DNA from 3 places in the Marinobacter shunpengi genome. Region 1 is predicted to be linked to each of the others. Evidence: predicted binding sites of a transcription regulator. Region 1 holds the regulator's gene; each other region holds the start of a gene.

What was found. The regulator LexA, encoded in region 1, represses DNA repair genes until DNA is damaged. The targets are predictions, from matches to a motif close to CTGTNTNNNNANACAG.
Region 2: a site for LexA is predicted at 1,277-1,292, ahead of recN (DNA repair protein RecN). Genes of this name have one in related genera too.
Region 3: a site for LexA is predicted at 1,054-1,069, ahead of recA (recombinase RecA). Genes of this name have one in related genera too.

What each region holds. Positions count from the first base shown of each region.
Region 1 covers NZ_JBJJLA010000015.1:412,771-415,040, reverse strand. Annotated here, with positions in the region: gene ACJO3T_RS09925 (amidoligase family protein) at 1-742, opposite strand, end outside; gene lexA (transcriptional repressor LexA) at 992-1,600, shown strand; gene ACJO3T_RS09915 (cell division inhibitor SulA) at 1,653-2,174, shown strand; gene ACJO3T_RS09910 (hypothetical protein) at 2,247-2,270, opposite strand, start outside.
Region 2 covers NZ_JBJJLA010000017.1:113,568-115,837, forward strand. Annotated here, with positions in the region: gene recN (DNA repair protein RecN) at 1-1,232, opposite strand, end outside; gene grpE (nucleotide exchange factor GrpE) at 1,444-2,046, shown strand; gene dnaK (molecular chaperone DnaK) at 2,172-2,270, shown strand, end outside.
Region 3 covers NZ_JBJJLA010000010.1:177,332-179,601, forward strand. Annotated here, with positions in the region: gene recA (recombinase RecA) at 1-1,010, opposite strand, end outside; gene ACJO3T_RS05390 (CinA family protein) at 1,145-1,642, opposite strand; gene mutS (DNA mismatch repair protein MutS) at 1,815-2,270, shown strand, end outside.

The DNA.
Region 1 (2,270 bases):
CGTACTCCGCAAGCAGGTCCGCGTCCAGGTGGGCGAACAGCGGCAGCAGGTCCAGGGCCCGGTTGCGGGTGGGGTTGTCTTCCAGGTAGTCACGCATCAGGCCCTCGAGGTCCGGGGCGTAGTCCTCCGCAATCAGGCGGTCCACATAACTGCCGGCCCAGGGTTCGATATAGTTGGTGAGCTTGCGGCTGAAATCCAGTTGGTGGCGGCCCTTGAGCCAGTCGTAGAGGGCGGCGAATGTCTGCAGGTAGCGGCGCAGGGTATCCGCATCCAGGTTCGGCAGCTCGGGGTTGAGCTGGAGACCGAAGGCGTAGAGTATGGCCTCCCGGCTGCCGACAGCGCCGGCTTCCCGCAACCGGTCCGACAGCCTCTCAATGGTATCGAGCTGGTCAAAGGGCACCGGCGGCGAGACAATTTCCAGGGGTACCAGGCGCTCAGCCGCGTAGTCGATCATTTCCATGGCATGGCCGCCGAGCTCCCGCAGGGATTCCGGCACCCGCTCATCCCGCAGGTCCAGCTCCTTGATGGGGTCGGAATCCAGTTCAACGGTGAACTCCCCCAGGGGGGTGTCCACCTTGCTTACATACCGGCCACTGTTGCTGGCGGTTCCGTCCAGAATTTCCGCGGCCAGGGCTACCAGTTTCTCGTAGCCCAGGCCCGAGATTTCGATCTCCACTCCCACACTTCTTGGCTTTCCGTCCCGCGTGGTCATCACGTCGGGCATCCTGCAGCGACTGGCCATGGGCGTTGCTCCCCGGTTCGGGTTGACTGTGGTGTGCCTGTCCATCCCGGTGGCCGGGATGGACTGTTGCGTTGAAAGACGTCTCGCCGTGACGGACATGCCGACTTCGAGCATACAGGGGTTTACACTGGATAAAATACTGTATAAAGTCTGAGTTACTGTATATAACCCCAGCATCGGCGGACAGCAGTCCAGCCATTGTGCCGGAGGAAGGCCGGGGCAGGGAACTGCCACAGGAGAGAAAACGCCATGAAACTGACTGCAAGACAGAGCCAGGTACTGGACATCATTCGCCGCTACGTGGATGAGACCGGCTATCCGCCGACCCGGGCGGAAATTGCCCTGGAACTGGGTTTCCGTTCCGCCAACGCCGCCGAGGAACATTTGCGGGCGCTGGCCCGCAAGGGCGCGATCGAGATGGTGCCCGGCACCAGCCGTGGTATCCGCCTGCCCGAGGAGGAGGAAAACCCCGGCCTGCCGGTGGTCGGCCAGGTGGCGGCGGGTAATCCGATCCTTGCCCAGGAGAACATCGAGGACTACTGCACCCTGCAGCCGGAGTTCTTCCATCCGTCAGCGGACTACCTGCTGCGGGTCAGGGGCATGAGCATGAAGGATATCGGCATCCTGGACGGCGACCTGCTGGCGGTACATCGCACCCAGGATGTCCACAACGGCCAGGTGGTGGTCGCCCGGGTGGGGGAAGAGGTGACGGTCAAGCGTTTCCGCCGCGAAGGTGCCCAGGTGCTGCTCATCGCCGAAAACGATGAATTCGAACCGATAGTGGTGGACCTGCGTGAGCAGGAGTTGGTGATTGAAGGGCTCGGGGTCGGCGTCATCCGCCGTTCCGACCTGCACTAGAAGTTTATCAAGTGGTCCCGGGCAGGGGCTGCAACGAATCCGGGAGGATCTCATGGAACAGTTGGGTTTGAGCATGAATACGGCTGCTATACCTGTTACCGGCGCAGTAGCGCCGCAGGCGGCGGCGCGGCCCCGGCGGTTGCATGCCGGGGCATCACCGGTGCCCTCCGATCCGGTCCGGGCCGGAGGGGCCAGCGAGGTGCCGGAAACCGGTGCGTCCCGGGCGAATGTGACGGAGGTCATCCTGCCACCGGGGCAGGTGGAGAATTTCCAGTTGCTGCTGCCGATGTTGACGCAACTGAACCAGGAGCGCCGGTGGCTGGCCTGGATCGATCCGCCTCAGGAGCTGGTCAGCAAGTGGCAGACCATGCATGGCATTGTCGCCAGTGAGTTGCTGGTTCTGAGGTCCACCCGTGACTATTCAGCCTTTGAGCTGGCGGAGCGGGCTCTGGGCGCCGGCACCTGCCATGCCGTGGTGATGTGGACCAGCCGATTGTCCAGCCGTGATTTCGGCGCCCTGGAGCGAGCGTCAGCGCAGGGGCAGAGCCATGGAGTCATCCTCCGGACCCGGTAGCCGTTGCGTTGCGGGAAGCAGCTTGGCTCGGGGTGTCAGGGGTTAGCCCGACAGTGCCCGGGCGCCTGCCATTCAGTGAAGGGTGTGGTGAGCGTG
Region 2 (2,270 bases), on a different contig from region 1:
ATGTCTTCGTTGCCTGCCGGGCTGGGCTCCTGGTTCCGGGTATCAAGCTGGCTGGTGAACTGCATGGTGGGCATGCCCAGCTCCGCCAGTTCCTGGCCCACGCGCTGGTCCAGTGTGGCCGCCCCCTCGCGCCGGGCCTTGGACAGTTTGTCGGCCACCGTCTGGTAGGCCTTGCGATAGTTCTCCACATCGGCCTCCAGTTGTTCCAGGCTGCCTTCGCTGCCATCAAGTTCGGCCAGTTCCTCGCCCAGTCGCTGGTGCAGCTCCGGCAGTTCCTCCGGTTGGATGCGGTGCTTCCGGGCCAGTTGGTAAATAGCGCTGAGGCGATCCTCCACTTCCTGCAGGCGCTCCGGATCCGCCTCGTAATCCTCCACGAAATGGACCAGGTTGTTGCCGGCCTCCGACAACTGGATCTGGGCTTCATTGAGCATCTGGATGGTGTCAGCCAGGGCCGGTACCTGGACCGGCAGTTGCTCAAGTTGCTGCAGGGCCTGGCGAACCATGTCGGCGGCGCTGGTTTCATCCTCGGAGCACAACATGGCGGCATGGTGGCTGTGCTGGCGGACGGTTTCCGCGTGGCTGAGCTGTTCCTGTTCCTGCTCAAGGCGCGTCTGCTCGTCTTCCTCGAGGGCCAGGCGGTCCAGTTCTTCGACCTGGTAGCGCAGGAGCTGCAACCGGGCCTCGGTTTCATCCGCATTCTGTTGACGGCTGGTCAGCCGTTCCCGGGCCTGGTGCCACTGTTTCCAGGCCAGGCGGGTCTTGATGGCAAGGTCTTCGGAGCCGGAGAATTCGTCCAGCAGGCGACGGTGGGTGTCCTTCTTCAGGAGAGACTGGTGCTGGTGCTGGCTGTGGATATCCATTAGCGTGGCGCCCAGGTCCTTCAACTGGTTCAGCGGGCAGGGCTGGCCGTTGATGTAGGCGCGGGAACGGCCATCCCGGCCGATCACCCGTCGCAGGATGCAGTCGTTGCCGTCATCCAGGTCCTGTTCCTCCAGCCATTCCCGGGCTTCAGGGATCCGGGCGATGTCGAAGGTGGCGGTAATATCCGCCCGCTTGGCGCCATGGCGAACAGCACTGGCATCGCCACGGCCTCCCATGGCCAGCCCGAGTGCGTCCAGCACAATGGACTTGCCGGCGCCGGTCTCTCCGGTGAGGGCGGTCATGCCCTTCTGGAACTGGAGTTCGACGCGTTCGGCAATGGCGTAATTGGAAACCGTGAGTTGAGTCAGCATGTGGTGTCTCCCTGAGTCACGAACACTGTTTAGGCATACAGTGACTGTGAATATATACAGCAAAATTGCTGTATGCAAATCCAGTGTGGCGAATTCTGTGAAATGCTCATGGTTGAAAGCGCTTATTTGGGCCCCATATCCGATGGCAAGTTTTTACCATCATTGGATAAAGGCGCGGCGAGCCGCGCACAGGCATAACCGGGAGTAGCTGATGAGCGCTGACGAAAATCGCAATGAAAATGTCGATGAAGAGCTGAAAGCGGAGGAGCGGGCCGGTGAGCCGGTGTCCGAGCAGCAGCCGGGTGAGACCTCCTCACCGGAGGAGGACGCCGATTCCATGGAGACCCGCGTCCAGGAGCTGAAGGACCAGGTGCTCAGGAGTCAGGCGGAAATGCAGAACGTGCGCCGCCGGGCGGAGATCGACGTGGAGAAGGCCCATAAGTTTGCCCTTGAAAAGTTCGTCAAGGAGCTGCTGCCGGTGGCCGACAGCCTTGAAAAGGCCGTTGAGAGCACAGAGGGACAGCAGGATTCCGATGACGTTGTCACGTCCATCCGGGAAGGGGTGGAAATGACCCTGGACCTGTTCCTGAAGAGTCTGGGCAAGTTCAACGTGCAGCAGTTGAACCCCGTGGGCGAACCCTTTGACCCGCAATTGCACGAGGCCATGTCCATGGTGCCGGCGCCGGACGCCGAGCCCAATTCCGTGGTGGCCGTGGTGCAGAAGGGTTACACGCTGAACGAGCGTCTGGTGCGTCCGGCCATGGTGGTGGTCGCCAAGGCCGAAGATGCGCCAAAAATCGATGAGCAGGCTTGAAAAGTCGGCGTCGGAGCCAATATAGGCAGGTAACAGTCAAGACGCGGTCCCTGGTGGGCCGGAAAAGAATCAGGTAAATCCGGATCAGGCAGCATCCGGACTGAATAGCTAACTGGAGTGATTTCATGAGCAAGATTATCGGTATCGACCTGGGCACGACCAACTCCTGTGTTGCCATCATGGATGGTGACAAGGTCAAGGTGATCGAGAACGCAGAGGGCGAT
Region 3 (2,270 bases), on a different contig from region 1:
GGCTCCTTGTCCTTGGGTACGGGCTTGGGCATCAACTTATCGCGAATGGCGGTTTCAATCTCGGTGGCAATGTCCGGATTCTCCTCCAGGAACTTGGCGGCATTAGCCTTGCCCTGGCCGATCTTGTCGCCCTTGTAGGCGTACCAGGCACCGGACTTGTCCACGAACCCTTCCTTGACTCCCATGTCCACCACTTCCGCCATGTGGTAAATACCCTTGCCGTACATGATCTGGAACTCGGCCTGCTTGAACGGCGGCGATACCTTGTTCTTCACCACCTTGACCCGGGTGTCGTTACCCACCACCTCGTCACCTTCCTTGACGGAGCCGATGCGGCGGATATCCAGGCGCACTGAGGAATAGAACTTGAGGGCGTTACCGCCGGTGGTGGTCTCCGGGCTGCCAAACATCACGCCGATCTTCATACGGATCTGGTTGATGAATACCAGCAGACAGTTGGCGTGTTTGACGTTGCCGGTAAGCTTGCGCAGGGCCTGGGACATCAGACGAGCCTGCAGACCCACATGGCTGTCGCCCATTTCCCCTTCGATTTCCGCTTTCGGAGTCAGCGCCGCAACGGAATCGACGATGATGACGTCTACCGCGTTCGAACGCACCAGCATGTCGGCAATTTCCAGTGCCTGCTCACCGGTATCCGGCTGGGATACCAGCAGATCGTCCACATTCACACCGAGCTTTTCGGCGTAAACCGGGTCCAGAGCATGCTCTGCGTCGATGAAGGCACAGGTTTTATCATCTTTCTGGGCTTCGGCGATCACCTGGAGGGTCAGGGTGGTTTTACCGGAGCTTTCCGGGCCATAGATTTCACAGATCCGGCCATAGGGCAAGCCGCCGATACCCAGGGCCACGTCCAGGCCAAGTGAGCCGGTGGAAACCGCCGGAATGGCTTCCCGGGGCTGGTCGCCCATTTTCATGACGGCGCCCTTGCCGAACTGGCGTTCAATCTGGCTCAGTGCCGCGTTCAGTGCTTTGTTGCGATTGTCTTCCATCAGTGCAAACCCTCAATGTTTCCGACTGTCCCGGACCACTTTACTGTATACTTGAACAGTATTAAACCACAGTCCTGATCCCAGACCAACCCCATTCAGAAAATCCCCTTTGCAGGGTCGTGTGCAACGCCGGATCAGAGCGTCTGGACGTAATCCGTCAGCCCCTGCAACGCATAGACCACGCTCTGCCGCCGGACCGCATCGCGGTCACCGTCGAAGTGGCAACGATGCGCCACGATACCACTGGTCGGCGCCCCCCAGGCGAACCAGACCGTGCCCACCGGCTTGCCCTCGCTGCCCCCGCCAGGACCCGCCACGCCACTGGTGGCAATGGCAAAATCCGCACCGGTCGCCTTTACCGCACCCGCCACCATCTGCCGTACCACCGGCTCGCTGACGGCGCCATGCTGTTCCAGGTTTTCGGCTGAAACGTGCAACAGCTCACGTTTCATGCCGTTGCTGTAGGTCACCAGGCCACCGAGGACATAGTCCGACGAGCCTGGCCGGTCGGTCAGGGCCTTTACGATCCAGCCACCGGTACAACTCTCCGCCGTCACCATGGTCTGCCCCCGCAGGGAAAGGAGGTCACCCAGGTGGTTGGCCGCCTGCTCCATGGTCGAGTCTTTCAACATCCGCAGCCTCCTCGTTTCATCCAGCGTCATATTTTCTTACAATCCGGTGGCCCTGTCTGCGAGCAACAATATCGCTACGGTGTGGTTCGCTATCACGCAGTCTTCGGGGCACCGGCTTTTAGCCGATTCTACACCGGGATTTCTCAGACTCCACCAACTGGGCGCACATTACATGTCGGCAGCACAGAACGACCTTTCCAGGCACACCCCCATGATCCGCCAGTACCTGAAGATCAAGGGGGAGCACCCCAATGAACTGCTGTTCTACCGTATGGGGGATTTCTACGAGCTGTTCTATGATGACGCCAAAAAGACCGCTGAACTGATCGATATCACCCTGACTGCCCGGGGCCAGTCCGGCGGCAACCCGATTCCCATGGCGGGAGTGCCCTACCATGCTGCCGAGAACTACATCGCCCGCCTGGTTCGCGCCGGCCAGTCCATCGCCATCTGTGAGCAGATCGGCGACCCGGCTACCGCCAAGGGCCCGGTGGAGCGCAAGGTGGTGCGCATCATTACCCCGGGCACCCTCAGCGACGAGGCCTTCCTGGAAGACCGCCGCGACAACCTGTTGCTGTCCATCTTCCATCACCGGGAAGGGTTTGGCATTGCCACCCTGGACATTTCC